DNA from 2 places in the Micromonospora sp. RTGN7 genome. Region 1 is predicted to be linked to the other one. Evidence: predicted binding sites of a transcription regulator. Region 1 holds the regulator's gene; the other holds the start of a gene.
What was found. Region 1 encodes HrcA, which represses chaperone genes, less so after heat shock. Its sites were predicted from a motif close to GGTTNGCACNCTCNNNNNGAGNGTGCNAACC; they were not measured.
Positions count from the first base shown of each region.

Region 2: the regulator HrcA is predicted to act here: its motif matches at 5,702-5,732, upstream of groES (co-chaperone GroES).

Region 1 is NZ_JAPZLF010000007.1:45,201-61,125, forward strand. It holds gene SNR22_RS12195 (sugar ABC transporter substrate-binding protein) at 1-1,109, shown strand, start outside; gene SNR22_RS12200 (sugar ABC transporter permease) at 1,106-2,092, shown strand; gene SNR22_RS12205 (carbohydrate ABC transporter permease) at 2,104-2,937, shown strand; gene SNR22_RS12210 (MOSC domain-containing protein) at 3,065-3,709, shown strand; gene SNR22_RS12215 (phytanoyl-CoA dioxygenase family protein) at 3,780-4,682, opposite strand; gene SNR22_RS12220 (hypothetical protein) at 4,943-5,806, opposite strand; gene SNR22_RS12225 (enoyl-CoA hydratase-related protein) at 5,951-6,733, opposite strand; gene hemW (radical SAM family heme chaperone HemW) at 6,752-7,975, shown strand; gene SNR22_RS12235 (DUF4870 domain-containing protein) at 8,020-8,673, opposite strand; gene hrcA (heat-inducible transcriptional repressor HrcA) at 8,927-9,949, shown strand; gene dnaJ (molecular chaperone DnaJ) at 10,023-11,162, shown strand; gene SNR22_RS12250 (16S rRNA (uracil(1498)-N(3))-methyltransferase) at 11,210-11,944, shown strand; gene SNR22_RS12255 (SDR family oxidoreductase) at 11,999-12,760, opposite strand; gene SNR22_RS12260 (histidine triad nucleotide-binding protein) at 12,807-13,157, shown strand; gene SNR22_RS12265 (serine hydrolase domain-containing protein) at 13,198-14,538, shown strand; gene SNR22_RS12270 (PhoH family protein) at 14,749-15,813, shown strand; gene ybeY (rRNA maturation RNase YbeY) at 15,823-15,925, shown strand, end outside.
Region 2 is NZ_JAPZLF010000006.1:182,491-198,415, reverse strand. It holds gene SNR22_RS11280 (ROK family protein) at 1-803, opposite strand, end outside; gene SNR22_RS11275 (ABC transporter permease subunit) at 832-2,094, opposite strand; gene SNR22_RS11270 (ATP-binding cassette domain-containing protein) at 2,091-2,900, opposite strand; gene SNR22_RS11265 (sugar ABC transporter substrate-binding protein) at 2,934-4,028, opposite strand; gene SNR22_RS11260 (THUMP-like domain-containing protein) at 4,238-5,437, opposite strand; gene groES (co-chaperone GroES) at 5,865-6,179, shown strand; gene groL (chaperonin GroEL) at 6,249-7,895, shown strand; gene SNR22_RS11245 (molybdopterin-dependent oxidoreductase) at 8,032-9,633, shown strand; gene SNR22_RS11240 (WhiB family transcriptional regulator) at 10,117-10,500, opposite strand; gene SNR22_RS11235 (helix-turn-helix transcriptional regulator) at 10,756-11,574, shown strand; gene SNR22_RS11230 (DUF5319 domain-containing protein) at 11,577-11,987, opposite strand; gene guaB (IMP dehydrogenase) at 12,221-13,783, shown strand; gene SNR22_RS11220 (GuaB3 family IMP dehydrogenase-related protein) at 13,814-14,932, shown strand; gene SNR22_RS11215 (M1 family metallopeptidase) at 15,132-15,925, shown strand, end outside.

The sequences.
Region 1 (15,925 bases):
TCAAGAAGAAGCATCCCGATACCGACGTGGTCGTGCAGTACATCCCCTGGCTCGAGGCGCCCAAGAAGTTCCAGGCGGCGCTCGCCGGCGGTGAGGGGCCGGATCTGACCGAGCTCGGCAACACCGAGACCCAGGGCTGGGCCGACCAGGAGGCGCTCGCCGACGTCACGGCCAAGTTCGGCTCCTGGGCCGAGGGCAAGGACATCCTCCCCGACCTGGTCAAGAACGCCCAGCTCGACGGCAAGCAGTACGGCGTGCCGTGGTACGCCGGCGTCCGGGCGCTCTACTACCGCACCGACTGGTTCGCCGAGGCCGGCGTCAAGCCGCCGACGAACTGGGACGAGCTGGTCGCCGCCGCGAAGACCATCCAGGCCAAGAAGCCGGGCACCTACGGCATCGCGCTGCCGGGCAACTCGGAGCTGCCGTTCTACTCCTTCCTCTGGGGCGCGGGCGGCGAGATCGCCACCAAGCAGGGCGACACCTGGAAGTCCGGCTACACCACCCCGCAGGCCCAGAAGGCGGTCAAGTTCTGGACCGACCTGGTCACCGTCCACAAGGTCGCCCCGCCGGCCGCCGCTGGCTGGAACGAGGTCGACGCCCGGACGCAGTTCGCCACCGGCAAGGCGGCGATGGCCTTCGGCGGCAGCTGGCAGGCCGGCTCCATCAAGAAGGACAACCCCGAGATCGAGAAGGTCTGGGGCACCTTCCCCATCCCCGGCCCGGACGGCAAGCCGGCCCCGGCCTTCGCCGGCGGTTCGGACATCGCCCTGTGGAAGGACAGCAAGAAGCAGGACCTCGCCTGGGACTACCTGACCGTGCTGCTGAGCAAGCAGAAGGACAAGGAGTTCGCCAGCGGCCTCGGCTTCTTCCCGGTCTACTCGGATCTGGTCAGCGGCGGCGAGTACGCCAACGACAAGATCATGGCGGCGTTCGCCACCACGCTGCAGAACACGAAGCTCACCCCGCTCACCCCGAAGTGGGTCGAGGTCAGCCGCACCAAGACGGTGACCCAGGCGATGAACAGCTCGGTCATCAAGGGTCAGAAGACGGTCGAGAAGGCCACCGCTGACGCGGCCGCCGAGATGGAAAGCATCCTCAACGCGAAGTGACCACGCTGATCCAGGCGCCGGAGACGTCCGCCGCGCGGGAACACCCCGCGCGGCGGCGTCGCCGGGTGGACCGCCTGCCCTACCTGCTGCTCCTGCCCTCCCTGGTGATCATCGGCGTGCTGCTGCTGTGGCCGCTCGGCCAGGTGGTGGTGATGTCCTTCTTCCAGCTCAACAACGTCCGGCAGTTGCGCGGCGACCGGGAATGGCCGTGGGTCGGGTTCGGCAACTACGCCGAGATCCTCAGCGACCCGTTCTTCCTCACGGTGCTGCGCAACACGGTCCTCTTCGCCCTGGCCAACGTGGCGCTGACGATGATCCTGGGCACCCTGGTCGGGCTGCTGCTCAACCAACTCGGCAAGCGGATGGCCACCTTCGTGGCCAGCTGCGTGATGCTGGCCTGGGCCACCCCGGCGCTGACCGGCACCATCGTCTGGAAGTGGCTGTTCGACGACACCTCCGGCCTGGTGACCTGGCTGTTCAACGCCCTGCCCGACGGGCTGTCGAACGCGCTGTTCGGCCGCGCCGACTGGACCGGCTACGGCTGGTTCAACTCGCCGCTGATGTTCTTCTCGATCCTCACCCTCGTGGTGGTCTGGCACTCGTTCCCGTTCATCGCGGTCAGCGTGCTGGCCGGGCTGAAGAGCGTGCCGAGCGAGTTGCACGAGGCCGCCCGGGTCGACGGGGCCAGCCCGTGGAAGGTGTTCTGGCGGGTCACCTTCCCGCTGCTGCGCCCGGTCTTCGGGATCCTGGTGGTGCTCTCCACCATCTGGGACTTCAAGGTCTTCACCCAGCAGTTCGTGCTGGCCGGCGGCACCCAGGACCGGTCGACGTTCATGCTCTCGATCTACTCGTACGCCGAGGCGTTCTCGCCGCCCCCCAAGTACGGCCTGGGCGCGGCGATCGCCGTCATCCTCACGCTGATCCTGCTGGTGGTGACCGGCCTCTACGTGCGGATGGTGCTCAAGCAGGAGGAGGAGTCGTGAAGCGGGGCGTCTTGGTGAAGCGGGTCGCCCTCAACAGCGCGGGCCTGCTGGTGGCGCTCTTCGCGGCGTTCCCCGTCTACTGGATGATCGCCACGTCGCTCAAGCCGAACCGGGAGATCTTCTCGGCCACGCCCCGGCCGGTGCCGGCCCGCCCGACGCTGGAGCACTACCGGGAGATCCTGACCGGCAACCTGATCCCCGGCGTCACGTTCGGAGACTTCTTCCTGAACAGCGTCCTGGTGGCGATCTCGACCGTGCTGCTCAGCGGGCTGGTCGCGCTGCTCGCGGCGACCGCCGTGGCCCGGTTCCGGTTCAAGCTGCGGACCAGCTTCCTGATCATGCTGCTGGTGGTGCAGATGATCCCGCTGGAGGCGCTGGTCATCCCGCTGTTCCTGATGATCCAGCGGCTGGGCCTCTACAACACCCTGCCCAGCCTGATCCTCACGTACCTCGGCTTCTCGCTGCCGTTCGCGGTCTGGATGCTGCGCGGTTTCGTGGCCGCCGTGCCGAAGGAGTTGGAGGAGGCCGCGGCGATCGACGGGGCGAACCGGTTCCAGATCTTCCGCCGAATCCTGTTCCCGCTGGTCGCACCCGGCCTGGTGGCCACCAGCATCTTCTCCTTCATCACCGCCTGGAACGAGCTGATCTTCGCGTTGACCTTCGTCAACGACCAGGACCGGTACACCCTCCCGGTGGCGATGACCTTCTTCTTCGGCCGGGACGACACCGCCTGGGGGCCGGTGATGGCCGCCTCGACGCTGTTCACCCTCCCGGTGATCATTTTCTTCCTGTTGGTGCAGCGCCGGATGGTCTCCGGCCTGGTGTCGGGCGCTGTCAAGGGCTAAGACGCAAGGAAGGGCACCTTATTAACGTCTACGGTAGAGGAGGGTCCCCTTCTCACCGCCCCGGCCAGCGTGCGGCGGCGGGTCGGCCGGGGGACCCGGGACGGGTTCGCCGCCGTAGGCTGACGCCATGACGGGCAGGCTGGTGACGGTGAACCTCGGCGTGGTGACCGAGGCGCGGTGGGCGGGCGACGCGAGCGGTCGCAGCGGCATCGACAAGCGGCCGGTGGCCGGGCCGGTGCTGCTGCGGGCCGACGGCGTGGCCGGGGACTTCATCGCCGAGCGGGCCCAACACGGCGGTCCCGACCAGACGGTGTACGCGTACGCCGGGGAGGACGCCGCCTGGTGGGCGGCCGAGCTGGGCCGCGACGTCGGGCCGGGCGCCTTCGGCGAGAACCTGACGACGTCCGCGGTGGACGTGACCGGGGCGGTCGTCGGCGAGCGGTGGCAGATCGGTTCGGCGTTGCTGGAGGTGACCAAGCCGCGCACCCCGTGCACAACGTTCGCCGGGTTCTGGGGCGTGCCCGACCTGATCGGGCGGTTCACCGCGCGGGCGGCGCCCGGGGCGTACCTGCGGGTGTTGCGGGAGGGGGAGGTCGGCGCGGGCGACCCGGTGGAGGTGGTGGAGCGCCCGGCGCACGGGGTGACCGTGGGCGAGGTGTTCCGGGCGACCACCCTGGAGCCGGCGCTGCTGCCCCGGCTGCTCGACGTTCCCGAGCTGCCCGAATCGATCCGGCGGAAGGTCGAGCGCCGGCTCGGGGCGCGGGAGGCCTGAGGGCGCCCGGGTGTTAAGAAGGGCCCCCTGCTATGCCGAAGGCGTTAACAGGGGGCCCTTCCTTACCCCGTCAGCGGAGCCAGGGGATGTTGCGGTCCAGCTGGCCGCGCTCCTTGAGCTCCTTGCGCAGCGGGATCTCGTCGTCGACGTACCCGTTCCAGTTGATGCCCCAGTAGTTCGCGGTGTGGGTGCCCTCACCGCAGAGCTGGCGCTGCACCGGCGTGCGGTTGGCCCACCACTCGCTCTCGGGGTCGATGTGCAGCTCGTCGAGGGGGCGGATCCACCGGTAGGTGTAGCCGACGAAGAGCATCTTGCGGGTGATCGTGGAGAGGTTCGTCGACCGGGAGTGCCACTGGCGGCGGTCGAAGATGAACGCGTCGCCCGGGTTGGCGGCGATCTCCACCGTGCCCTCCGGGTCGGGGTTGTGCACCGTCAGGTCGTCCGGCCGGGGCAGCGAGTTCCACAGGTGGCTGCCCGGGATGACCTTGGTCGCGCCGCGCCCGTTCTCCGAGAGGTCGGAGAGCACGTACCCCACCTTCAGCGAGAACATCGGCCGCGGCAGGTTCGGGTCCATCGTCTCCGGGTCGGAGTTCTGCCGGTATCCGTCCTGGTGCCAACCCCAGTACGGCTTCTCCGGCTCCGCCGCCGGCGGGGTGACGTCCAGGTGGTTGTGGTGGGTGTAGATGTTCCACCCCGCCAGGCCCCACATGTACGGGAAGGCGATCGGGTGGGTCAGCAGCTGGCCGAAGAGCTCGTCCCGATCCAGGAAGCCCAGCAGGTGCAGGGTGCCGTCCTTGGTCGTGTTGCCCTTGGCCTGCTCCTCCGCGTAGACGCGGTCGACGGCCTCCTCCAGGGCAGCCCGGTGGTCCTCCGTCAGCACGTTCCGCCGCAGGAGGAATCCCTGCTCGTGGAACTCCTTGCGGTCAGTGTCGCTGATCGGTTCGTAGCCGGTCCGGCCGTCGTAATCGAACACCGCGTAGTACCCCTCCCCATGAGGTGACACCATTTCTGGCACAGGTAGCCGATGGTACTGCGCCCGTACTGGGGGGTGCCGGTCGCGCCCGGCTGCTGGGCCTCCGGCCCGACCGACGGCAGTGCATCCGATGCGCAGAGTGATGTTCGGTTGGTCGTCGGCGAACATTGCCGGATATGTCGAATTGCGCGGTGACCGTCAGTATGGAATCCGGACGGTCGGCTTCGGCTCCTCGCCGGCCGGCCGGCCCGCCCGCCGGGTCAGACGTCGGCGAACACCTCGGCCAGGACCCGCCGGTCGGCCACCGGGGCGTCGGTCACCCGGCCCCAGGTGCCGTCCTCGGCGGTCCACTCCAGCCCGTCGAACCGGACCCGCTTCACCCCGTGGTCGGAGGCGTGCGAGACGAGCCAGTGCGCATACCGCCAGCCGTTGAGCTGGTCGGCCGCCGGCACGGCGAGCCCCGGCAGGTCGGCCTGCGACGCCGTCCCCGGCAGCCCCCAGTCCAGGCTCAGGCCTCGGGTCAGGGCCGCCGCCGCGGCCTCGCCGCGCATCAGTGGCGTCGACCCCACGGTGCAGGCCACGGCCCCGGTCGCCTGACCGAGCAGCGCCCGGGTCAATACCTGCGACTCGTCGGCCCACTTCTCGTACGCCTCCGGGTAGGCGGAGCGCTGTACCCGCTGCGCCGCCTCGGTGACCCGCAGCTTCTCCCAGCCGCGTACCCGCTTGAGCGCGGCGTAGAACTTGTTCGCCGCGTACCGCGGGTCGCCGATCTGCTCCCCGGTGCCCCAGCCCTGGCTCGGCCGCTGCTGGAACAGCCCCACCGAGTCCCGGTCGCCCCCTGCGAGGTTGCGCAGCCCGGACTCCTGGTAGGCCGTGGCGAGCGCGACCACGACGGCCCGCTCCGGCATCTTCCGTTGGGTGCCGATCGCCGCGATGGTGGCGGCGTTGGCCATCTGGTCGGCGTCGAGCCGCACCTGGCCGTCCGCCTGCACGACGCAGGTGCGCCCGGCGAGGGGAAGCCCCAGCCGCCCACCGACCTGCCGAACCACGAGCCAGATCCCGACGGCGACGACAACGGCGACGACGAGACCAGCCGCGATTGCTGTCCGACTTCGCACCCGCACCCCCTGTTCGACGGCGTTCGACAAGAGTACGTCTCCGCCGCCATCGCCCGGCTCGTCCGACCAGTTCGCTCCGTTTAGTGGCGAGTCGACCGCATTCCGCGTTCGTTGCCCCGGGTGCCGGCGGGACGCCCGGAGCGCCGAGGATCAGGCGGTCGGCACCCAGCTCGCGTCGCGCTTCTCCCGGAACGCCAGGACCCCCTCGCGCCCCTCGTCGGAGAGGAAGTACCCGGTCGACAGCGCGGCAAGCTCGGCGATCTCGGCGCGCAGGTCGGCGGCGGGCGACCTGCGCAGCAGGCCCTTCGCCCCGGCCAGCGCGCGCGGCGCCCCCCGCACCAGCGACGCGCAGACCCGCTCCACCGCCGCGTCCAGCCCGTCCGCCGGCACGGCCGCGGTGACCAGGCCGATCTCGGCCGCCCGCCGGCCGTCGAAGGTGTCACCGGTGAGGTACAGCTCGGCGGCGGCCCGGGGCGCCAGCCGGGGCAGCACGGTCGCCGAGATCACCGCCGGGATCACCCCGATCCGCACCTCGGTGAAGGCGAACGTCGCCTCCTGGGCGCAGAGCGCCAGGTCGGCCGCCGCGATCAGACCCAGCCCGCCGGCCCGGGCCGGCCCGGCCACCCGGGCCACCACCGGCTTCGGGCACTCCCAGACCGCCGCGAGCACGTCGCCGAGCATTCCGGCCGGGACGCTGCCGCTGGCGTACGCGGCGGCGGTCTCCTTCAGGTCGGCGCCGGAGCAGAACACCGGGCCGGTGTGGTCGAGCACGACCACCCGGACCGCGTCGTCGGCCACCGCGGCGGAGAGCCCGGCCAGCAGCTCGGTCATCAGCGGCGTGGAGAGCGCGTTGCGGTTGTGCGGGCTGTTCAGGGTGAGGGTGGTCACCCCGTGGGCCGTGGTGACCCGCACGAGCGCGTCGGAGGAGGTCATGCGGGCACACTAGTGGCCATGCCCGGCGTCCTTCCAGAAGGCGAAGCCGTCCCCGTCGACGGCTCGCTGCCCGCCACCGCCACCCGCGCCGTCGGCGCCCGCGGTTTCGGGGTGTACGTACACGTGCCGTTCTGCGCCAGCCGCTGCGGCTACTGCGACTTCAACACGTACACCGCCGACGAGTTGGGCGGTGGGGCCAGCCGCGAGTCGTACGCCGACACGGTGCTGGCCGAGCTGGCGCTGGCCGGGCGGGTGCTGGGCGACACTCCGCCGCCGAGGGTCGACACCGTCTTCGTCGGCGGCGGCACCCCCACCCTGCTCCCCGCCGACGACCTGGCCCGCATCCTCGACGGCATCGACCGCACCTGGGGTCTGGCCGCCGACGTCGAGGTGAGCACCGAGGCCAACCCGGAGTCGGTCACGCCCGAGTCGCTGCGGATCCTGCGCGCCGCCGGGTACACCCGGATCTCGCTGGGCATGCAGTCCGCCGCACCGGGAGTACTGGCCGTGCTCGACCGCCGGCACAGCGCCGGCCGGGCCACCGCCGCCGCGGCCGAGGCGCGCGACGCCGGGTTCGACCACGTCAACCTCGACCTGATCTACGGCACGCCGGGGGAGAGCGCCGAAGACTTCGCCGCCTCCCTGGACCAGGTCGTCGCCGCCGGGGTGGATCACGTCAGCGCGTACGCCCTGATCGTGGAGGACGGCACCCGGCTGGCCGCGCGGATGCGGCGCGGCGAGCTGCCGTACCCCTCCGACGACGTGGCGGCGGACCGCTACCTGGCCGCGGAGGCCGCCCTCGGCGCGGCCGGTTTCTCCTGGTACGAGGTGTCCAACTGGGCGCGGACGACGGCCGGGGAGTGCCGGCACAACCTGCTCTACTGGACCGGCGCGGACTGGTGGGGACTCGGCCCGGGGGCGCACAGCCACGTCGGCGGGGTGCGCTGGTGGAACGTCAAGCACCCGAGCGCGTACGCGAAGCGGCTCGCGGCGGGGGAGTCGCCCGGCCTGGCCCGGGAGGTGCTCACCGCAGGCGAGGCGCACATGGAGGACGTGATGCTGCGGCTGCGGCTCGCCTCCGGGCTGCCGCTGGACGTCCTGGACGACGCGGGCCGGGCGGGTGCTGCGCGGGCCCTGGCCGGCGGGCTGCTCGACCCGGCCGGGCACACGGCCGGCCGGGCCGTGCTCACCCTGCGCGGCCGGCTGCTGGCCGACGCGGTCGTCCGCGACCTGCTGCCCTGAAGGTAGGTGGTGCCCGGCCGGCCGGGGGAGCGGCCGACCGGGGCTCACTTGATGAAGTTGGCGGACATCGGGTAGCGGTAGGGCTGCCCCTCGTTGGCCTTGACCCCGGCGACGATGCCGAAGATCATGCCGATGATCATCGCGGCGAAACCGATGAAGATTCCGATGACGATGCAGGCCAGGATCCAGCCCACCAGCGCGATGACCGACCAGAGGAGCTGGAAGTTCAGCGCGGCGACCGCGTGCGCGCGGACGGCCGGCGACTGGTTGCCCCGGGCCAGCAGTGCGATCAGCGGTGCCACCCAGCCCAGCACGCCGCCGCCGACCAACATCCCGGCCGCGCCGCCGAAGTGCGCGATCAGGATCCAGGTCTTGTCCTCCTTGTTGGCGTTTCCGCCGGAGGGGGCGCCGTAGGCGCCACCGGACGGGTATCCGCCGCCCGGTGGGTACCCGCCCGGCGGCGGATACCCGCCGGCCGAGGGCTGGTCACCGGCGGGCGGGTATCCCCCGGGCGGCGGATAACCACCGGGCGGCGGATAACCACCGGGCGGGGGATAGCCGCCCGCCCCGGGCGCCCCGGACAGTGGTGCGGTGGGGGGCTCGTTCGCCGAAGAGCCGTACGGTGTCGACGACGGGTTCGGCTCCGGCGGGTAGCTGTTGGGGTCGCCCGCGCCGGGAGGACGAGGTGGTTCAGTCATGTACGTCACGGTAGGGGCTACCGGCAAGGGGGCGCCAGGGCGACACTGGTCGGGTCCCACGGGATGATCGAACGGGAGCCGCGCCCGGCCCCGGACGGACCGATGGTCCGTCGTCGATCTTACCGACGGTGGGGCAGCCGACGTAGACTGGCACTCGTTACAGTCGAGTGCCAGGCTTCGACCATCGGTGGGCAGGCCGTCCCGGATCGCCCGCCGCGATGCCGGGCACCGACGTGCGACAGGAGGTGGGGGAGTGGGTCTCGACGACCGCAAGCTCGCCGTGCTCCGCGCGATCGTGGAGGACTACGTCGCCACGCAGGAGCCGGTCGGCAGCAAGGCCCTGGTCGAGCGGCACCAGCTCGGTGTCTCCCCGGCGACGGTCCGCAACGACATGGCGGTGCTGGAGGAGGAGGGCTACATCCGGCAGCCGCACACCAGCGCCGGCCGGGTGCCCACCGACCGGGGCTACCGCCTCTTCGTCGACCGGCTCTCCCGGGTCAAGCCGCTCAGCCCGGCCGAGCGCCGGGCGATCGAGCGCTTCCTGGTGGGCGCGGTCGACCTTGACGACGTGGTGCACCGCACGGTCCGGCTGCTGGCCCAGCTCACCCGGCAGGTCGCCGTGGTGCAGTACCCGTCGCTGGCCCGTTCCTCGGTGCGGCACCTGGAGCTGGTGCCGATCTCCACCACCCGGTTGATGCTGGTGATGATCGCCGACACCGGGCGGGTCGAGCAACGGCTGGTCGAGCTGCCTGCGCCGGTCCCCGCCGACGATGTCACCGACCTGCGGCGGCTGGTCAACGAGAAGCTGGTGGGCAGCCGACTGTCGGAGACCCCGCCGCTGGTGCAGGCGCTGGTCGAGGAGTGCACGCCGCTGCTGCGCCCAGCCATGACCACACTCGCCACCGTGCTGCTGGAGACGCTGGTCGAACGGCATGAGGAGCGCCTGGCGCTGGCCGGCACCGCCAACCTCACCCGGGGCGGCCTGCTCGACTTCCAGGGTTCGCTGCGGCCGATCCTGGAGGCGTTGGAGGAGGAGGTGGTCATCCTCAAACTCATCGGCGAGGCCGAGTCGAGCACGACCCGGGTGCTGATCGGCGACGAGAACGAGATCGACAACCTGCGCGCCGCCTCGGTGGTCAGCACCGGGTACGGCCCGGGTGCGACCGTCCTCGGCGGCTTGGGCGTGCTCGGCCCCACCCGGATGGACTACCCCGGCACCATCGCCACGGTGCGTGCCGTGGCACGCTACGTGGGCGAGCTGCTGGCCCAGAACTGACCAGTCAGGGCCGACGGCCGGCTCCGGCCGACGACCGGCGCAACGCGAGACGAACATGAGGACACGGAACGCAGTGGCCAGGGACTACTACGGCATCCTCGGTGTGAGCCGGGAAGCCTCCGACGACGAGATCAAGCGCGCCTACCGCAAGCTGGCGCGGCAGTTCCACCCGGACGTGAATCCGGACCCGGAGGCACAGGAGAAGTTCAAGGACATCAACGCCGCGTACGAGGTCCTCTCGGACGATCGGAAACGGCAGATCGTCGACCTGGGTGGCGACCCGCTCGCCCCGGGCGGCGGGGGCGCCGGCCCGGGCGGGCCCGGCGGCGCCGGCCCGTTCGTCGGCTTCCAGGACATCATGGACGCCTTCTTCGGCGGCGCCGGTGGCGCGCGCGGGCCGCGCCCGCGGACCCGACCGGGAGCCGACGCGATCCTGCGGCTGGAGCTGGACCTGCACGAGACGGCGTTCGGCGTCGAGGCGCCGATCACCGTCGACACGGCGGTGCTCTGCACCACCTGCTCCGGCGCGGGCACCGCCGCCGGCACCCACCTGGCCACCTGCGAGGCGTGCGGCGGCCGGGGCGAGGTGCAGTCGGTGCAGCGCACCTTCCTCGGCCAGGTGGTCTCCGCCCGGCCGTGCACCGTCTGCCAGGGGCACGGCACCACCATCCCGCACCCCTGCCCGACCTGCGCCGGCGACGGGCGGGTGCGCACCCGCCGTTCACTGACCGTCAAGATCCCCGCCGGGGTCGAGGACGGCATGCGCATCCGGCTGGCCCAGCAGGGCGAGGTCGGCCCGGGCGGCGGCACCGCCGGCGACCTGTACGTGGAGATCCACGAGCGGCCGCACGACGTCTACTCCCGCAAGGGCGACGACCTGCACTGCCGGGTCACCGTCCCGATGACCGCCGCCGCGCTCGGCACCCGGCTGACCATCAAGACCCTGGACAGCGAGGAGACGGTCGACGTCAAGACCGGTACCCAACCGGGCAGCACCCTGCGGCTACGCGCCCGGGGTGTGCCCCACCTGCGCGGCACCGGCCGGGGTGACCTCTACGTCCATCTCGACGTGCGGACGCCGACCAAGCTCGACGCCGACCAGGAGAAGATGCTGCGCGACTTCGCCAAGACCCGGGGCGAGGAGGTCGCCGAGCTGACCAAGCAGGGCGGCTTCTTCTCCCGGATGCGCGACGCCTTCAACGGCCACCCCTGACCGGCCTGGCCGCCCCGGCGTCCGTCGGGGCGGCTAACCTGATCGTCGTGTCCGCGCCGCTGTTCCTGGTCGAGTCGCTGCCCACCGTCGACCAGCTCACCCTGGACGGCCCCGAGGGGCACCACGCCGCCACCGTGCAGCGGCTGCGCGTCGGCGAGGAACTGCTGCTCGCCGACGGCCGGGGTGGCACCGCGTCCGCCGTGGTCACGGCCGTCGGCCGGGGCAGCCTGGAACTCGACGTCACCTCCCGGGGGTACGTCGACGCGCCCGTCCCCCGGCTCGTGGTGGTGCAGGGCATCGCCAAGGGCGACCGGGGCGAGCTGGCCGTGCAGGCGATGACCGAGGTCGGGGTGGACGAGATCGTGCCCTGGGCGGCGTCCCGCTCGGTGGTGCAGTGGCGTGGCGAACGGGGTGCCCGGGCCCGGGAGAAGTGGGTGGCGACCGCCCGGGAGGCGGCCAAGCAGGCCCGCCGGGCGTGGCTGCCGGTGGTCGCCGGGGCCCCTGACGAGTCCACGGTCACCGTGGCCCGCCGGATCGCCGGCGCAGCCGCCGTGTTCGTCCTGCACGAGGAGGCCGAGGACCGGCTCACCACCGTCGAGCTGCCGCAGGGCGGCGAGATCGTGCTCGTGGTCGGCCCGGAGGGCGGCATCGCCGAACCCGAGTTGACCGCGTTCACCGCCGCTGGCGCCCGCCCGGTCCGCCTGGGCCCGTCCGTCCTGCGCACCTCCACCGCCGGCGTCGCGGCCCTCGCAGTCCTCTCCACCCGCCTCGCCCGCTGGTAACCCCCACCCCCAGGTGCCCGCGCACTCGTCGGGTGGGGGCGGGGTGGGTGGGGGTTAGGTGCGGAGGTGGCTGGCGCCGTTGAGGTCGATGATGGTGCCGGCGGCCCACTCCGCCTCGGGGCTGGCCAGCCAATGGATGGCGGCGGCGATCTCGTCGGGGCGGGCCACCCGGTTGAACGGGCTCTGGGCGCGGATCGCGGCGCCCCGCTCGCCGGCCAGGTGCTCCGTGGTCATGTCCGTCTCCACGAAGCCGGGTGCCACCGTGGCCACCGCGATGCCGTACGGGGCGAGGGCCACCGCGAGGGACTGGCCGAGCGCGTTCAGCCCCGCTTTGCTCGCCCCGTACGCCGGCTGATCCGGCTCGCCCCGGAACGCGCCTCGGGAGGAGACGTTGACGATCCGCCCGCCTCGCTCGCGCATGTGCTGGGCGGCGCACCAGGTCACGTTGGCCGCCCCGGTCAGGTTGGTCTCCAGCGCCTGCCGCCAGCGCCGCTGCCAGTCGGCGTAGGAGATGCCGAAGACCGGGTGCGGGGCGTCCCGCTCGCCGTACACCCCGGCGTTGTTGACCAGCACGTCCAGCCCGCCGAGGCGGGCCGCCGCGTCGTCGACCATGGCCCGTACCGCGTCGGGGTCGGTCAGGTCCGCGCGGACCACGACGTGCCCTTCGCCCGGCAGTTCCGCGCGTAGCTCCTCGGCCAGTTCCGCCGAGTCGCGGTGGTGGATCGCCACCCGGTCCCCGCCCGCCGCGAACCTCGTCGCCACCGCGCGCCCGATGCCGCGCGAGGACCCGGTCACCAGTACCGCCCGTGATGTCACGCAGGCCATCATGCCCGAGCCGGCCGGGACGCCCTACCATGCCCCAATGGGATCCGACTGCCTGTTCTGCCGCATCGCCGCCGGTGAGATCCCGGCGACCATCGTCCGGGAGACCGACACCACGCTGGCGTTCCGGGACATCGACCCGAAGGCACCGGTGCACGTACTGGTGATTCCGAAGGAGCACTACGCCGACGTGGCGGCCCTGGGCCGGGCGGACCCGGCGCTGGCCGGTGAGCTGCTGGCCGCGGCCGCCGTCGTGGCCGAGGACGAGGGCCTGCTCGGCGACGGCTACCGGCTGATGTTCAACACCGGGGCGTACGGCGGCCAGGAGGTCTTCCACGTGCACGCCCATGTGCTCGGCGGCGCGCCGCTCGGCCCGATGCTGTGCCGGTAGGCGGGCGAAGGTGAGCGAGGTCGACGGCCGCCTGGAGCGGATGGTCCGGCGGACGCAGGCCGATGGGCGGGTGCCGGCCGTCTCGGCCGCCCTGCACCGGGTTGACCGACCGTTGTGGACCTGCGCGGTCGGCGGCACCGGCAACGAGACACCGCTCGGCCCGCAGACGCTGTTCCGGATCGGCTCGGTCACCAAGACCTTCACGGCGGTGCTCGTCCTCCAGTGCCGGGACGCCGGCCTGCTCGACCTGGACGACCCGGTCGCCCGGCACCTCGACGTCCCCGCACACGGCGAGCTGACCGTGCGCCGACTGCTGTCGCACACCTCGGGTTTGCAACGGGAGCCGCACGGCGACGTCTGGGACACCCTGGTCGCCCCCGGGGCGGACGAGTTGCTGGCCGACCTGGCCCGCGCCGAGCGGGTGCTGCCGCCGGCCCGCCGCTATCACTACTCCAACCTCGCGATGGCGCTGCTCGGTCAGCTCGTCGCCCGGCTGCGCGGCGGTTCCTGGGCCGAGGTACTCGCCGAGCGGGTGCTCGTCCCGCTCGGTCTGAGCGCCACCACCGACAGGCCGGGCCCGGCGGCGGCCACCGGGTTTCTGGTCGACGCGTACTCCGACGAGGCGCACCCGGAGCCGCCGACCGACTTCGGCGCCCTCGGCCCGGCCGCCCAGCTCTGGAGCACCGCCGCCGACATGGCCCGGTGGGCGGCGTTCCTGGCTGACCCGGGGGCGCTCGACCCCGCCGGAGCCGTGCTCGCCCCGGCCACCCTGGACGAGATGCGCTGGCCGTTGACCGTCACCGACGAGACATCCTGGGGCGCTGGCTTCGGGCTGGGGCTGATCCTGGTTCCGCAGGGGGAACGGGTGGTGCACGTCGGGCACGACGGGGCGATGCCCGGGTTCCTGGCCGCCGTCTACGGCCGGCGCGGCGGCGACGGCACCGCCGGTGCGATGGGCGCGGCGGTGCTCGGCTCGTCCGGGATCGGGGTGGCGGTGATCGACCTGCCGCACCGGCTGCTGGCCGCGTCCGCCGAGTACGACCCGGCCGACGTCGAGCCGTGGCGGCCGGGGGAGCCGGCCCCGGCGCACCTGCGCGGGATGCTGGGCCGCTGGTGGGGCGAGGGCTTCGGATACGACTTCAGCTGGTACGACGGGGCCCTGCGGGCCCGGGGCGCGGACGATCCGGCGGGGAAGCCGCCGGCGGTCTTCGCCCCGCTGCCGGACCGGGCGGACGTGTTCCGCGTGGTCTCCGGGCGGGAGGCCGGCGAGCTGCTCCGGCTGACCCGGGACGCCGCCGGGACGGTGATCCGGCTGCACTGGGCCACGTACCGTTTCACCCGTGGCCAGGAGACCGCCGACCGGTACGACTTCCGGCGCTGATCCCCAGCCGGTCTGGTGCCCGGTTCGGGGCGGCGGAGGGCGATTCGCCCGTTTGGTCGGTGTGGTGGTCAACGGGCCCGGCTGCCGGCAGGAATGGGCGAGGTGCCGCCCTGGGGAAAACGATACGATGGGGGCAACGTCCGACCGCCGGCCCAGCAGGCCCGGCGCCGAGAGTGAGAGCAGGTGGCGCAGGGCCTTCCGGCCCGACCTATGACCGGCACCCCACCTCCCGGCCCGCTCCAGGCGCAGACCAGGATCACCGTCCCCGATCCCAAGATCATGGTCAACCTGCTGGGCGCGGGCGACGAGATCCTGCGACTCGTCGAGCGTTCGGTCACCAGCGACGTGCACGTCCGTGGCAACGAGATCACCATCACCGGAGCCCCTGCGGACAACGCCCTCGCCGAGCGGCTCTTCAGCGAGCTGCTCGAACTGATCGAGAAAGGCGAGACCCTGACCACTGACGCCGTCCGGCGTACCGTCGGCATGCTCGAACAGGGCGGTGCCGAGCGGCCCGCCGAGGTCCTGACGCTCAACATCCTCTCCCGGCGCGGCCGCACCATCCGCCCCAAGACCCTCGGGCAGAAGCAGTACGTCGACGCCATCGACGGGCACACCATCGTCTTCGGCATCGGCCCCGCCGGCACCGGCAAGACCTACCTGGCGATGGCGAAGGCCGTCCAGGCGCTCCAGGCCAAGCAGGTCGACCGGATCATCCTGACCCGCCCGGCGGTCGAGGCGGGGGAGCGGCTCGGCTTCCTGCCCGGCACGCTGAACGAGAAGATCGACCCCTACCTGCGCCCGCTCTACGACGCGCTGCACGACATGCTCGACCCGGAGACCATCCCGAAGCTGATGGCGGCGGGGACGATCGAGGTCGCGCCGCTGGCATACATGAGGGGCCGTACGCTCAACGACGCGTTCATCATCCTCGACGAGGCGCAGAACACCACGCCCGAGCAGATGAAGATGTTCCTCACCCGACTCGGCTTCGGTTCCAAGATCGTGGTCACCGGCGATGTCACCCAGGTGGACCTTCCCGGCGGGACGACCAGCGGGCTGCGGATCGTCCGGGGGATCCTGGAGAACGTCGAGGACGTGCACTTCGCGCAGCTCTCCAGCTCCGACGTGGTGCGTCACCGGCTGGTCGGGGAGATCGTCGACGCGTACGCCCGCTGGGACGCCGAGCGGGAAAACCAACAGGCGCAGAGCGCGCACGCCGTGCCGGGGCGGACGGCCCAGGGCGGCCGGGCCGACCGGCGCCACCAGACCTAGGGAACCCAGTTGTCCATCGAGATCGCCAATGAGTCCGGTGTCGAGGTCGACACCGACGCCGTGCTCGCCGTCGCCCGGTACGCCCTCGACGAGATGGGGGTCAACCCCCTCG
Region 2 (15,925 bases), on a different contig from region 1:
CCGATCTCCGTCTCCCAGCAGCCCCGGGAGCCGCACTCGCAGCGGGTGCCCTCCCGGACCACCACCATGTGGCCGACCTCTCCGCCGTACCCGCCGTGCCCGGTGAGCCGCCGGCCGCCGGCGATGATGCCGGCGCCGACACCGACGTCCCCGTACAGGTAGATGACGTTGTCGCAGCCGGCGGCGACGCCCCGGCAGTGCTCCGCGAAGGCCGCCACGTCGGCCACGTTGCCCACCGTGATCGGCACGTCGATGCCCAGCTCGGCGGCGAGCGCCGCGCCGATCGGCTCGTCCACCCAGCCCGTCGGCGGGCTCAGCCGGACCATGCCGTCCTCGCGGCGGACCATGCCGCAGACCGCCACCCCGACCCCGACGCAGACCCCGTCGGCCGGGACCGCCGGGTGCATCTCCTTAACCGCCCCGGCCAGCAGCGGCGCGGCCTCCCCGGCCAGCAGGTTGCGGGGCCGGTCCAGTTCCCGGCGGTCGAGTACCACCCCGCCCAGGCCGACCCGCGCGGCCCGCAGCCGGTCCACCTCCACGCTGTACGCGTACGCGTACACCCGCTCCGACTCTGGCCGGACGACCAGCGACGGCCGGCCGGCCCGGCCGGTCTCCCGTGACGTCCCCTCGCTGACCAGCCCGGCCCCGGTCAGGTCGGCGGTCAGCGCGCCGATGGTGCTGCGGTTGAGCCCGAGCACCCCGGTCAGCTCGGCGCGGGTCGTCGCACCGTGGACGTGCACGTAGCGCAGCAGGGCACCGAGGTTCTGCCGACGGACCTCGTCCTGGCTCGGTCCCGCACGCATCGTCACCGGCACTGCATGTCGCATGTCGTCAGCGAGCGCCGGTGGCGGCGGACCGCCGGCGGGACAGCGCGTCCACCCCGGCCGCCAGCATCAGCACCAGCCCGGTGAAGAGGTACTTGAGACCGGAGCTCAGGTCGAGCAGGCCCATCCCGTTGACGATCACCGCTACCACCGCCCCACCCAGCACCGCGTTGACGACGCGGCCCTTCCCACCGAAGAGGCTGGTGCCGCCGATCACGGCCGCTCCGACCGCGTAGAGCAGAACGTTACTGCCCCCGGTGTTCGGGTCCACCGACCTGTCCCGGCTGGCCGCGATGATGCCGCCGACGGCCGCCATGGCGGAGCAGACGACGAACGCGGAGATTCGGATCCGGTCCACGTTGATGCCGGCGCGCCGAGCGGCCTCCCGGTTGCCCCCCACGGCCAGCAGGTGCCGGCCGTACGCGGTGCGGTGGAGCACGAAGGTCCAGAAGATCAGCAGGACGGCGATGAGCGGTACCACGATCGGCATGCCCTTGTTGGAGCTGACCAGCGGGTTGATGCTGCGCTCCTGGTTGAACACGTACATGGCGGTACCGAGGACCAGCACCAGCGCCGCGACCCGGCCGACGGCCACGGCGACCGGCTCGGTGACCAGCCCCCGGGCGGTCCGGTCGCGGTGCCGCAGGAACTGCACGACGGCGTAGCCGGCGACCGCGCACCCCACCAGCAGCCAGCCGATCACGGGCGGCACCCACCGGTTCTCGATCGCGATGATCACCTCGTCGTCGATCGCGATGTTGGTGCCCTCCCGCATCAGCAGCAGCACCACACCCTGGAAGGCGAGGAAGCCGGCCAGGGTCACCACGAACGACGGGATGCCGACCTTCGCCACCAGGAAGCCGAGGGTCAGGCCGATGAGGACGCCGGTGGCGACGGCGGCGAGCACCGCGACGTACCACGGGTAGCCCAGGTCACTGACGACCCGGGCCAGGACGGTGGCGCAGACCCCGCTGGCGACGCCGGCGGAGAGGTCGATCTCGCCGAGCAACAGGACGAAGACCAGACCCATCGCGATCACGATGACGGCGGCGCCCTGGGTGAAGAGGTTGGCGAAGTTGGCGGCCGAGAAGAAGACCGGTCGGACGATCGCGAAGGCCAGGCAGAGCACGACGAGTGCGGTCACAGCCGGCAGCGAGCCGAGGTCGCCGCCGCGCAGTCGGGCCAGGTAGTCGCGGATGTGGCTGCCGACGGTCGGCTCGCCGGCGACGTCCGACGACCCCTCCTGCTGCTTGACGACGGTGGCGGTCATCGGACGGCTCCCCGGATGGTGGCGTCGAACTCCGTGTCGGAGCCGCCCGGTTCGGCGCGGCCGAGGTCGCCGGAGCGGCCGGAAGTGATCAGTTCGATCACCTGGGCGTACGTGATGTCGGCGGTCCGCACCTGGGCGACCAGTTGGCCGAGGTAGAGCGCGGCGATCCGGTCGGAGATGGCGAAGACGTCGTTCATGTTGTGCGAGATCAGCACCACGGCCAGGCCGTTGTCGGCCAGCCGGCGCACCAGCTCCAGCACCTGGGCGGTCTGCGCGACGCCCAGCGCGGCGGTCGGCTCGTCGAGGATGACCAGTCGGCTGTTCCAGAGCACCGCCTTGGCGATGGCGACGGTCTGCCGCTGCCCGCCGGAGAGGCTGACGACGTGCTGGCGCATGAACCTCACCGTCCGTACCCCCAGGCTGGCCAGGGTCTCGGCGGCCATCTGCTCCATGGCCGACTCGTCCAGGACCAGGCCGTTGCTCCGCTCCCGGCCGAGGAACATGTTCTGCACGATGTCGAGGTTGTCGCAGAGGGCGAGGTCCTGGTAGACGACGTCGATGCCCAGGGCGGCGGCGTCCCGGGGGCTGTTGACGCTGACCGGGCGGCCCTCGAAGAGGAACTCGCCGGAGTCGGTGGGGTGGATGCCGCTGATGCACTTGACCAGGGTGGACTTGCCGGCGCCGTTGTCGCCGACCAGCGCGGTCACCTCGCCCTCCCGGACGGTCAGGGCGACGTCGCGCAGGACCTGGACGGGGCCGAAGCTCTTGTCGATCCCGCGCAGTTCCAGCAGGGGGGTTGCGGACACAGGGTCTCCTCCGTACGACGGTCGGCGTGCGGGTCAGCTCAGGCCCGTGTCGGCGCAGAGCTCGGCGTACGGGCCGGCGCAGAGCTTGTCCCGGGTGACGTAGCCGTCGGCCACGACGTCCTGCACGTTCTCCCGGTAGATCGCCTTCGGCTCCAGCAGCACAGCCGGCACGTCCCGACCGTTCTCCGGGTCACGGACCGTCTGGCCGGTGTCCCGGCGGATGCCATTGGCCAGCGCGACGGCCAACGCGGCGGCGGCGTCGGCCTGCTTGCGGATCGCCTTGTAGACGGTCATGCACTGGTCGCCGGCGAGGATGTTGCGCAGGCCCTGCACGTCGGCGTCCTGCCCGGTCACCGGGACCTTGCCGTTGAGCTTGTTCTTCTTCAGCACCGAGATGGCGGCGTTGCCGAGGCCGTCGTTGGCGGCCAGCACCCCGTCGATCCGCCCCTCGGTCCGGGTGAGCATCTGCTCGAAGAGCACCCCGGCCTGCGCGTTGTCCCAGTCCGGCACGGGCTGGTCCGGGCCCCTGACGTACGTCCGGGCGGCGAACTTCGGTCCGAGCACCGAGTCGTACCCGGCCTTCAGTTCGGTGGCGTTGTTGTCGGTGGGTGAGCCGTTGAGGAACGCCACCACCGGGTTCTCGACGCCCTGGTCGGCCAGGCACCGGCTGAGCCCCTCGCCCTGGAGTCGGCCGACGGCCTCGTTGTCGAAGCTGACGTAGTACTCGGCCGAGCCGCCCAGGGTGAGCCGGTCGTAGTCGATCGTGGCGACGCCCTGTGACCTTGCCCGGTCCAGCACGGCCCGGCCGGTGCCGGAGTCGAGGTTGACGATCATCAGCGCGGTGACGCTGTCGGCGAGCATGCCGTCGGCGATGGTCGAGAAGCTGGACTTGTCGCCCTGCGCGTTCTGGATGGTGTAGTCGACCCCGGCGGCCCGGAACGCCTCCTCCAGGTACCTGCGGTCCGCGCCCTCCCAACGGGCACTGGTCCTGCTGTCCGGCAGGATCACCCCGATCTTGGGCTTTCTGTCGCCGCCGCTGCCGGCCTCCGGCCCGGCGGGGGCGCAGGCGGCCGTGCCTGTGGCGGCCAGCATGCCCACCGCGGCGAGGGTGAGGAAACCCTTGCGCATCTGCGGGGTCCTTTCGGGGACGGGGCTGCGGTTTGTTGTGTCCGGCAACGTATTCCGCTCCGGGGCCCGACACAAGGCCGTCGAGCTCTGAAGTCTTGTCGGCGGCAGTAACAATTGGGCAACGCCCACGACACCCTGCCGCTACGTCCCGGTAACGGGCCTGTCGCCCCGTGCCGGTCGGCCCCGACCTGAAGACCGGCGGAGAGCGTTCAGCCCACCGGTTGGCACAGCAGCACGGTGGGCGCGCCGGCCACCCGGGTCAGCACCAGGCTCGCCGGCTCCGGGCCGGCCAGCCGTAGGTCCCGCCGCAGCTTCTCCGGCTCCAGCGCCGAGCCGCGCTTGAGGATCTCGACCCGGCCCACCCGGCGCTCCCGCAGCAGGGCGCGCAGCCGCTTCAGCGAGAACGGCAGCACGTCGGTGACCTCCAGGCACCGGGCGAACGGCGTCCCGCCCGGGGCGTCGGCGTACAGGTAGGCGATGCTCGGGTCGGCGAGCGTGGCGTCCAGGGCGTCGGCCAGCTCGGCGACCAGGTGGGCGCGGACCACCGCCGGGTCGGGGTCGTGGAGGTACCGGCGGACCGGGCCGACCGTGGCTTCGACAGCGCCGGAGCCGGTGAGCTGGTGACGGGCCACCCCGGCGGACGACTTCTCCGTCAGCAGGGTGGCGCGGCGGGGGACCTCGGCGAGCTGGCCGCACCAGAGGGCGGCTTCGACCAGGTCGCCGGCCACGCTCACCCACTCCGCCTCGGCGCCCGCCGGGATCAGCGCGTGGTCGAGCCCGGGGGCCACCTTGACCACGGTGTGCGGCACCCGCTCGGCCAGGCCGACGACGAAGTCCCACGGGGGCGAGTAGGAGTTCGGGTCGAAGATCCGCCGCCCGGTGCCGGCCCGGCGACGGGCCGGGTCGCAGAAGACCGCGTCGACCCGGGTCACGTCGAACGCCGTGGCATCGCCGCACTCCACGGTGAACGCCTCGGCCAGCCCGGCGGCCTCGGCGTTCGCGGCGGCCATCGCGGCGGTCACCGGGTCGGCCTCCATCCCGTACACCCGGATGCCGGCGCGGGCCGCGGCGAGCGCGTCTGCGCCGAGGCCGCAGCCCAGGTCGGCGAGGGTGCGCACGCCGGCCGCGCGCAGCCGGTCGGCCCGGCGGGCGGCGACCACCCCCCGGGTGGCCTGCTCCAGCCCGGCGCGGGTGAGGAACATGCCGGCCGCCGCCGGCCCGAACTTGCCGACCGCCCGGCGGCGCAGCTCGGCCTGGGTCAGCGCCGCCGCCGCGAGCCCGGCCGGGATGCCGGCCGAGCGGAGCGCGCCCGCCGCGGCCAGCGGGTCACCGCCGGCTCTCTCGGTCGCCGCGTCGAGCGCGGCCGACCCCTCGGGGGTACGCAGGGCGGCGAACTGGTCGAGATCCACCCGCTCATTGTCCCGGCTCCGGCCGGGCTGTTCGGCTGCGGGCCGTCAAGGGTCCGTCCGGCGGCCGGACGGTGGTGTCAGCGGGCGGAGCGGCGGCGACGAACTCCAGCATGTGCCGAAGAGGTCACTGGCGGTAGGGAATCGGCCACGGGCGCGGCGAGGTGCTGTCGGCGTGTCGCGGTTATGAGTGGCGGAACTGTGGCGACACGACAGGCGGCACGTTGGCACTCTCCTTGACGGAGTGCTAGCCACGGCATAACCTGCGATTAGCACTCTCCCATCGAGGGTGCCAGCTTCCGGGCCCCGTGCCTGGGAGCTGAACGCCAGGCGGACCGGCTCCCGCGACGACGGTCCCGCCCGGTGGCATGTGGCAGATTGACGCTGGTCGGCTCGCCGGCCAGTAACGAAACCAATACCCCAGGAGGGTATGCCCGTGACTACCGCGACCAAGGTTGCGATCAAGCCGCTCGAGGACCGGATCCTGGTCCAGGCGAACGAGGCTGAGACCACCACGGCGTCGGGCATCGTGATCCCCGACACCGCCAAGGAGAAGCCGCAGGAGGGCACCGTCCTCGCTGTGGGCCCGGGGCGCGTCGACGAGAAGGGCAACCGGATCCCGGTTGACGTCTCCGTCGGCGACACCGTCCTCTACTCGAAGTACGGCGGCACCGAGGTCAAGTACGCCGGCGAGGAGTACCTGGTGCTCTCCGCCCGCGACGTCCTCGCGGTCATCGAGAAGTAACTAACCGATCAGTGTCACTGCCCCGGTCCGGCTCGCCGGGCCGGGGCAGGACGCTTCGAAGGGACATTTATGGCGAAGATCCTGAGCTTCTCGGACGACGCCCGGCACCTGCTGGAGCACGGTGTCAACGCCCTCGCGGACACGGTCAAGGTCACTCTCGGACCGCGCGGGCGCAACGTCGTCCTGGACAAGAAATTCGGTGTGCCCACGATCACCAATGACGGCGTCACCATCGCCAAGGAGATCGAGCTCACCAACCCGTACGAGAACCTCGGCGCGCAGCTGGTCAAGGAGGTGGCGACCAAGACCAACGACGTCGCCGGCGACGGGACCACCACCGCGACCGTGCTGGCCCAGGCGATGGTCCGCGAGGGCCTGCGCAACGTGACCGCCGGGGCCAGCCCGTCCGGTCTCAAGCGCGGCATCGACGCCGCCGCCGCCAAGATCTCCGAGGCCCTGCTCGGTCGGGCCGTCGAGGTCGCCGACAGGGAGTCGGTCGCGCACGTGGCGACGATCTCCGCGCAGGACGCCACCATCGGCGAGCTGATCGCCGAGGCGATGGAGAAGGTCGGCCGCGACGGCGTCATCACCGTCGAGGAGGGCTCCGCCCTGCACACCGAGCTGGAGGTGACCGAGGGTCTCCAGTTCGACAAGGGCTTCATCTCCCCGAACTTCGTCACCGACGTGGAGGGGCAGGAGGCGGTCCTCGATGACCCGTACATCCTGATCACCACGCAGAAGATCTCGTCGATCGAGGAGCTGCTGCCGCTGCTGGAGAAGGTTCTCCAGAACAGCAAGCCGCTGCTGATCATCGCCGAGGACGTCGAGGGCCAGGCCCTGTCCACCCTGGTGGTCAACGCGATCCGCAAGACCGTCAAGGTCTGCGCGGTGAAGGCCCCCGGCTTCGGCGACCGCCGCAAGGCGATGCTCCAGGACATGGCGATCATGACCGGCGCCGAACTGGTCGCCCCGGAGCTGGGCTACAAGATCGACCAGGTCGGCCTGGAGGTGCTCGGCACCGCCCGGCGCGTCGTGGTCGACAAGGAGAACACCACCGTCATCGACGGCGGCGGGCAGTCCAGTGAGGTCGCCGACCGGGTCGCGCAGATCCGCAAGGAGATCGAGGCCTCGGACTCCGACTGGGACCGGGAGAAGCTGGCCGAGCGGCTGGCGAAGCTCTCCGGCGGCATCGCGGTCATCAAGGTGGGCGCGGCGACCGAGGTCGAGATGAAGGAGCGTAAGCACCGCATCGAAGACGCCATCGCCGCGACCAAGGCCGCCGTCGAGGAGGGCACGGTGCCCGGCGGTGGCGCCGCCCTGGTGCAGATCCGTTCGGTGCTCGATGACGACCTCGGCTTCACCGGTGACGAGAAGGTCGGCGTCTCGATCGTGCGCAAGTCGCTGGTCGAGCCGCTGCGCTGGATCGCCCAGAACGCCGGCCACGACGGCTACGTCGTGGTGAACAAGGTCGCCGACAAGGAGTGGGGCCACGGCCTCGACGCCGCCGTCGGCGAGTACGTCGACCTGGTCAAGGCCGGCATCATCGACCCGGTGAAGGTGACCCGCAACGCGGTCACCAACGCCGCCTCGATCGCCGGTCTCCTGCTCACCACCGAGAGCCTGGTGGTGGAGAAGCCGGAGCATTCCGAGCCGGCCGGCGCCGGTGGCCACGGCCACTCGCACGGCCACGGCCACCAGCACGGCCCGGGCTTCTGACCTGGCCGTACGACACTGCTCAGGGCGCGCCGTCGGGTGACGGCGTGCCCTGACGCTTTCCGGCCCCGGCGCGGAGGCTCACCAGAAAGCGGTGACGCGACTGGGCGGCGGACCGTCGGACGCGGACACTGGCGGGATGAGCAGCATGTCGCGCGGGTACGCCGCGCTGGCCGGGATCACCGCCGCCGCCGTGGCGATCGGCGCGGCCGAACCGGTGGCGGTGCTGACCGGTGCCCGGTCCGCGCCGCTGGTCGCCGTCGGGTCAGTGGTGGTGGACACCGTCCCCGAGCCACTCAAGCAGTTCGCCATCGCGGTCTTCGGCACGTACGACAAGATTGCCTTACTGGTCGGGACGGGCCTGGTGCTGGCCGGCATCGCGGCACTGCTCGGCATGGCCGCCGTGCGCCGACTCGGGGTGGGAATGGCCGGGATCGCGGCCTTCGCCGCCCTCGGGGTGGCCGCCGCGCTGACCCGGGCCGGCGCGGACGCCGCCGACGCGCTTCCCTCCCTGGTCGGGGCGGGCCTCGGCGCGCTGGTGCTCTGGCTCCTCATCGCCGGCCCGCTCCAACCGGCCCCCTGGCCCTGGTCCCCGCCCACCCCGACGACGCCCGCCGCGAGCGCCCCGGCCGGGGGAGCGGGGTCGGCGCGGCCGGGCGACGCAGGAGCCGACCCGGCAGGGCGGCGGCGGTTCCTGACCGGGGTCGGGGCGTTGACCGGGGCGGCGGCAGTCGCCGGGCTGGGCGGGCACTGGCTGGCCGGGCGACGGGGTGTGTCGGCGGCGCGACGGGCCGTCGTCCTGCCCGCGCCGGCCTCGCCCGCGCCGGCGGTGCCGGCCGGGGCGGACCTGGCCCTCGCCCAGCTCGCCCCCTACGTCACCCCGACCCCCGAGTTCTACCGGATCGACACTGCCCTGGTGGTGCCGCAGGTCGACCCGGAGAGCTGGCGGTTGCGCATCCACGGCCGGGTCCGCAATCCGGTGGAGCTGAGCTTCGCCGACCTGCTGGCCCGTCCGATGGTCGAGCGCCACATCACCCTGGCCTGCGTCTCCAACGAGGTGGGCGGGGACCTGGTCGGCACCGCCCGGTGGCTGGGCGTGCCCATCCGGGAGTTGCTTGACGAGGTCCAGCCGGAGGAGGGCGCGGACCAGGTGGTGGGGCGCTCGGTCGACGGCTGGACGTGCGGCACCCCGACGGCGGTACTGCGCGACGGCCGCGACGCCCTGCTCGCGGTGGGGATGAACGGCGGGCCGCTGCCGATCGAACACGGATTCCCGGTCCGGATGGTGGTGCCCGGTCTGTACGGCTACGTCTCGGCCTGCAAGTGGGTGACCGAGTTGGAGCTGACCAGTTTCGCCGACTTCGACGCGTACTGGGTGCCCCGGGGGTGGTCGGCGCAGGGGCCGATCAAGACCCAGTCCCGGATCGACACGCCTCGCCCCCGCAATCGCCTGACCGCCGGCCCGGTGGCGGTGGCCGGCGTCGCCTGGGCGCAGCATCGGGGTATCCGCACGGTCGAGGTCCGCGTCGACCAGGGCCCCTGGCAGGAGGCGACGCTTGCCCCGACGGCCTCGGTGGACACCTGGGTGCAGTGGTCCTGGCGTTGGGTGGCCACCCCCGGCGAGCACACCCTCCAGGTGCGGGCCACCGACGCCGACGGCGAGACGCAGACCGAGCGTCGGCAGCGGGTCGACCCGGACGGTGCGACCGGCTGGCACACGGTCAAGGTCACCGTCCGCTGACCGACGACGGGTGCGTTTCACATCGCACGGCCGAGACTCCACCGTTGATGTTCGGCGCCTGGCCACAAGAAAACGCACCCGAAGCCGGCGGGCACCCGCCCCGGTGGGCCGGCCGGCCGCGCGGAGGGCCGGCCGCCATTGGGCGTGTCGGCAAGAATCACCCGTCGGTGGGCGTGTCGACCGGCTGCCGCCGGGCGCGCCGGGCGGGGCTCACCCGTCGGTGGGCGTGTCGAAGGGCGGTGGCGGCGAGGTAGGCGATTTCCGGGGCGACCAGCACCGCCCATGCGGGCCGGTACTCCGGTGTTCGGCGGTCCAGCTCCGCCCGCAGCCGACACTCGCGGCGGGCCGTGGCGCGACAGGCTCGGGGATCCTCACAGAACGGTGGGACATCGGCCCGGCCTCCGGTCGGGCGCGGTGGGCGTGAGAAAAGACGCCGCGCCCCGGGCGTTCGGGGCGCGGCGTCGGAGTTCGGGGGGTGCGGGGTCAGGCCACGTTGCGTTGGGCCGGCACCGTGGACTTGTGCGGACGACCGAGGCGGGCCTCCAGGCGGGCCACATCGACGCGGCTCTGCCGGCGGTCGGCCAGGTCCTCCCAGCCGACCGCGAGCAGCCGAAGCCGCTCGGCCTCGCTGAAGCCGCCCCAGACCCCGTACGGCTCGCGGACAGCGAGGGCGTGCGCGGCGCACTCGGCACGCACCGGGCAGGCCCGGCAGACCGACTTGGCCCCGGACTCGCGGCGCAGCCGGGAGGAGCCGCGTTCGCCGTCGGGGTGGAAGAACTGGGCGCTGTCGCGGCCTCGGCAGGCACCGAGTCGCTGCCAATCCCAGAGGTCGACGATGGGTCCGGGCAGCCTGCGTACGTTCGACATCAGCACCCCTCCTCCCGCGCGGCACCGCGGAGATCCTCAGTTGACCGGTGTCCGGGGCGGCGGGCCGCGCTGGCGCACCGTTTCCGGCTCGGCTCCCGGTACCCCGCCTTGCGCCGACTCACACTTCTGTGATCCAGAACATGGGGAGAGATGCGGCATATGCCCTATCTGTCGGAAAAGTTCGAAGGATTGCCCGGAACACCCACCCGAGTCGACCCCGCCATGGTCTGCTCGGAGTCCGGAGAGGAGACCACAGTGCCTACCGTTCTTGTGTGCGTTCGGACACCGCTCGCCGCGCAGCAACTGAACTCCGCAGCTGCGCGGCTCGGACTGTCCGCCGCTGTCCGTACTGCCGTCTCCGATCCCGAGGTGATGTTGCGGCTCGCGGAGGGCCCGGCCGATGTCGTGCTCGCCGACACGGCGCTCACGCGGCCGGACAGCGCCGGCTTCGTGCGCCGGGTGCTGGCCCGCGCGCCGCAGGCCGCGGTGCTGCTGCTCGGGGCAGAGGAGTCCGCGGCGGCCGCCGCCACCATGGGTGCCGGGGCCCGGGGGCTGATCCAGGGCACCGACCACGACCTGACCAGCGCGGTCGCCAAGGCCCTGCTGCTGCTCTCCGCGCCCGGGCGGGCCACCCGGCACCGGGTCACCGACCCGGCCCGGGACGCCGCGGCCGTCGGCGGCCCGACGCGCCCCGCGCCGGGCGGCCGGACCCCGAACAATCCCGGCCAGCCCTGGTCGGGCGGCCCGGAAGGGCCGGGCGGGGCGCCGACGGTGGTGCCGGTGCAGCGGGGCGACGACGAGCCGGAGGCGACCGGGGGCGAGCCGGCGGAGCAGGCGAACACGCGTCGGACCGCCCCGGCCCGGGGCACCCGGGGGGCGGTCGGCCTGACCGAGCGGGAGCTCCAGGTGCTGCTCGGGATGGCCGAGGGCAAGAGCAACGCGGAGATTGGCCGGGAGTTGTTCGTCTCGGAGGACACCGTCAAGACGCACGCCCGCCGGCTGTTCCGCAAGCTCGGCGCCCGCGACCGGGCGCACGCGGTGGCCGCCGGCTTCCGCGCCGGCCTGGTGGCCTGAGATCAGTCCTTCGAGTCGGTGTCGTCCTCGGTGCCCTCGGTGAGGGTGTCGTGCACGCCGTCGGCGTACCCCCGCGCGTAGTCCCAGGTGACGTAGTGGTCCGGGTCCGGGTCGTAGGCCGGCTCGTGCACCCGGGGCCGGCCGGAGTTGAGCAGGTGGCGCAGGTTGCCCCGGAGCAGGTCCCAGTCGAAGTAGTGCGGCTCCCGGCAGTCCTCGCACTCGATCACCAGCCCGCGCACCCCGACGGGTGCCAGCAGGGCCTGGTAGATCTCCAGGTCGGCGAGGTCCTCAAGCACGTCCTGCCGCTCGACCTCGGTCAGCGGGTCGAGTGCGGCGTCGCCGTCCGGGTCGTGGAGCTCCGCCGCCGGATCGGCCGGGTCGCCGTTGAACGGGTCGATGGGCTCGTCGTGCACCCCCTCACCGTAGCCCCCGCGATCGCATGACGCCCGCCCCCGTCCGCTCGGCCACCCGGAGTCGTGCCGGCCGTGGCCGCCGTCACGCAGCGTCGACGATCGGCCCGGCACCGGCGGACCCGGACGAGCCCGATGGGTACGATGGCACCGACGCGCCATCACCCGGCGTGCGCCGGATTTCCGCGCGCGCCGCCTCGCTGAAGCCCCGCCCGACCAGCTCAGGAGAGCCTTTCGTGGACAATTCGCCCAGCATCGATCTTCCGGCCGGCGCGGACCGCGGCGAGCTGGGCGGCCACCTGCCGGAGCTGCCCGCCGGCTCGGCCCGGGTGGTCCCGCTCGGCCTCACCTTCGACGACGTGCTGCTCCAGCCCGGCGAGTCGGACGTGGTGCCCAGCCGGGTCAACACCCGCACCCGGCTGACCCGCAACGTCGAGCTGTCCATTCCGCTGCTGTCCAGCGCGATGGACACCGTCACCGAGGCGCGGATGGCCATCGCCATGGCCCGCCAGGGCGGCATCGGCGTGCTGCACCGCAACCTCTCCCTGGAGGACCAGGCGCTCCAGGTCGACCTGGTGAAGCGCTCCGAGTCCGGCATGATCACCAATCCGGTGACCGCCAGCCCAGGGGACACCCTGCACGACGTCGACGAGCTCTGCGGGCGGTACCGGATCTCCGGGGTGCCCGTGGTCGACGGCGACGGTCACCTCGTCGGCATCGTCACCAACCGGGACATGCGCTTCGTCTCCGAGCCGGCCACCCCGGTCCACGAGATCATGACCCGTACGCCGCTGGTCACCGCGTCCGTCGGGGTGAGCAAGGACGATGCGCTGGCGCTGCTGCGGCAGCACAAGGTGGAGAAGCTGCCGATCGTCGACGCCGAGGGCCGGCTGCGCGGGCTGATCACCGTCAAGGACTTCACCAAGAGCGAGCAGTACCCGGACGCCAGCAAGGACGACGCCGGCCGGCTCCGGGTGGCCGCCGCGATCGGCGTGGGCGAGGAGTCGTACAAGCGGGCCCGCACCCTGGTCGACGCCGGCGTGGACGTGATCATCGTGGACACCGCGCACGGCCACCAGCGGGCGGTGCTGGACATGGTCCGCCGGCTCAAGAAGGACGTCACGATCGACATCGTCGGCGGCAACGTCGCCACGTACGCGGGGGCGAAGGCCCTGGTCGAGGCCGGTGCCGACGGGGTGAAGGTCGGGGTGGGTCCGGGTGCGATCTGCACCACCCGGATCGTCGCCGGGGTCGGCGTGCCGCAGATCACCGCGATCATGGAGGCGGCGCGGGCCGCCCGGCCGGCCGGCGTTCCGGTGATCGGCGACGGCGGCATCCAGTATTCCGGCGACATCGCCAAGGCCATGGTGGCCGGCGCCGACACGGTGATGCTCGGCAGCCTGCTGGCCGGCTGCGAGGAGAGCCCCGGCGAGCTGATCTTCGTCAACGGCAAGCAGTACAAGGCGTACCGGGGGATGGGCTCGCTGGGCGCGATGCAGTCCCGGGGCCAGACCAAGTCCTACAGCAAGGACCGCTACTTCCAGCAGGACGTGCTCAGCGACGACAAGCTGGTCCCGGAGGGTGTGGAGGGCCAGGTGCCCTACCGGGGCCCGCTCTCCCGGGTGGCCCACCAGCTGGTCGGCGGGCTGCGCCTGGCGATGGGGTACGCCGGTGCGGAGAACATCCCCGATCTGCACCGGCGCGGCCAGCTCATCCGGATCACCGCGGCCGGGCTCAAGGAGAGCCACCCGCACGACATCCAGATGACCGTCGAGGCACCGAACTACCACTCCCGCTGACCCCATCCCCTCAAGACACCTGGAGCCCCCATGCGTGACGTGGTCGAGATCGGTCAGGGGAAGACCGCGCAGCGCGGTTACCACCTGGACGACATCGCCATCGTGCCGAGCCGCCGTACCCGGGACGTCGACGACGTCTCCACGGCCTGGCAGCTCGACGCGTACCCGTTCGACATCCCGTGCGTGGGCCACCCCTCGGACGCGACGATGAGCCCGCAGTCCGCCGTCCGGCTCGGCCAGCTCGGCGGGCTCGGCGTGCTCAACGTCGAGGGCCTGTGGACCCGGTACGAGAACCCCACCAAGATCCTTCAGGAGCTGGCCGACCTCGGCGAGGACGCTCGCGCCACCAAGCGGCTCCAGGAGGTCTACGCCGAGCCGATCCGACCGGACCTCATCGCCGAGCGGGTACGCGAGCTGCGGGCCGGCGGCAGCACGGTGGCCGTCCGGGTCTCCCCGCAGCACACCCTGGCGCTGGCCCCGGTGATCCTCGACGCCGGGGTGGACATCCTGGTCATCCAGGGCACCATCGTCTCGGCGGAGCACGTCTCCACCACCGACGAGCCGCTGAACCTCAAGGAGTTCATCGCCGACCTCGACCTCCCGGTCATCGTCGGCGGCTGCACCGACTACAAGACCGCGCTGCATCTGATGCGCACCGGCGCGGCCGGGGTGATCGTCGGGATCGGCGGCGACGACTGGTCGACGACCGAGTCGGTGCTCGGCATCCGGGTGCCGATGGCCACCGCGATCGCCGACGCCGCCGCGGCCCGCCGTGACTACCTGGACGAGACCGGCGGCCGGTACGTGCACCTCATCGCCGACGGGGACATCCAGACCTCCGGTGACATCGCCAAGGCGCTGGGCTGCGGCGCGGACGCGGTGATGCTCGGCGAGCCGCTGACGCTCTGCGAGGAGGCCCCGGCCGGCGGCGCGTGGTGGCACTCGGCGGCCAGCCACCCGTCGCTCCCGCGCGGCGCCTTCGAGGTGGCCGGCGAGCCGCTCGGCGAGATGGAGCAGCTGCTGTTCGGCCCGGCCGACGAGCCGGACGGCCAGCTCAACCTCTTCGGCGGCCTACGCCGCGCAATGGCCAAGTGCGGCTACCGCGACCTCAAGGAGTTCCAGAAGGTTGGCCTGGTCCTCGACCGCTAACCCACCCCCCGCCTCTGCGTGCTGCACTTTCACGGAAAGAGTGGTTATTCCGGCCGGAATAACCACTCTTTCCGTGAATAAGGCGGGTGGGAGAGCGGGGTGGGGTGGGGTGGAGGGGTGCGGGGTGGGGTGGAGGGTGTTTCGAGTGGTGGGGTGGGTGGTCCGGGGAGTTGCGCGTGGGGGGGTTCGCAGGGGTTGGGTGGGGCGGCCGCTGCTGGCCGGGGGCCTCGCCGTGGCTGCCTTGGGTGTCCTCGGTGGATGCCCGGGGGCGCCCTCGGACCCCGACCGTCCGCGCCGCGGCGCGGTTGACGTCGGCGACCCGTATGTCCCCGGGCACGGCAACGGTGGCTACGACGTGGCCGGGTACCGGCTGCGCGTTCGCTACGACCCGGCCGACGACCGGCTCACCGGGCACGCCACGGTCACCGCCACGGCGACCGCCGCCCTGTCCCGCTTCAACCTCGACCTCAGCGGCCTCACCGTCTCCACGGTCCGCGTCGACGGAACCCCGGCCCGGCACACCCGCGACGGCGGCGAACTGGTGGTCACCCCGGCACGCGGGCTGGCGAGGGGTGCCCGGTTCGCGGTTGACGTCGAGTACGCCGGGGTGCCCGTGCCGGTCGGAAGCGAGCTGGGCGTTGGCGGCTTCCTCGCCACGGCCGACGGCGCGGTGGCCCTCGGCCAGCCCGACTCGGCGGCCACCTGGTTCCCGGTCAACGACCACCCCTCCGACAAGGCCACCTATGACGTCGAGGTGACCGTCCCCGACGGCCTCGCCGCGCTCAGCAACGGGGTCCCGGCGGGGCGAAGCGGCAGCGGCGGCTGGACCACGTGGCGCTGGGCCGAGCGGGCGCCGATGGCCAGCTACCTCTGCACGCTGGTGATCGGCGACTACCGGGTCACCACGAGCACCCACGCCGGCAAGCCGATGGTCACCGCCGTCGCGGCGGGACTTCCGTCGGACGGGCCGGCCGCCGCCTCGATCGCCCGCAC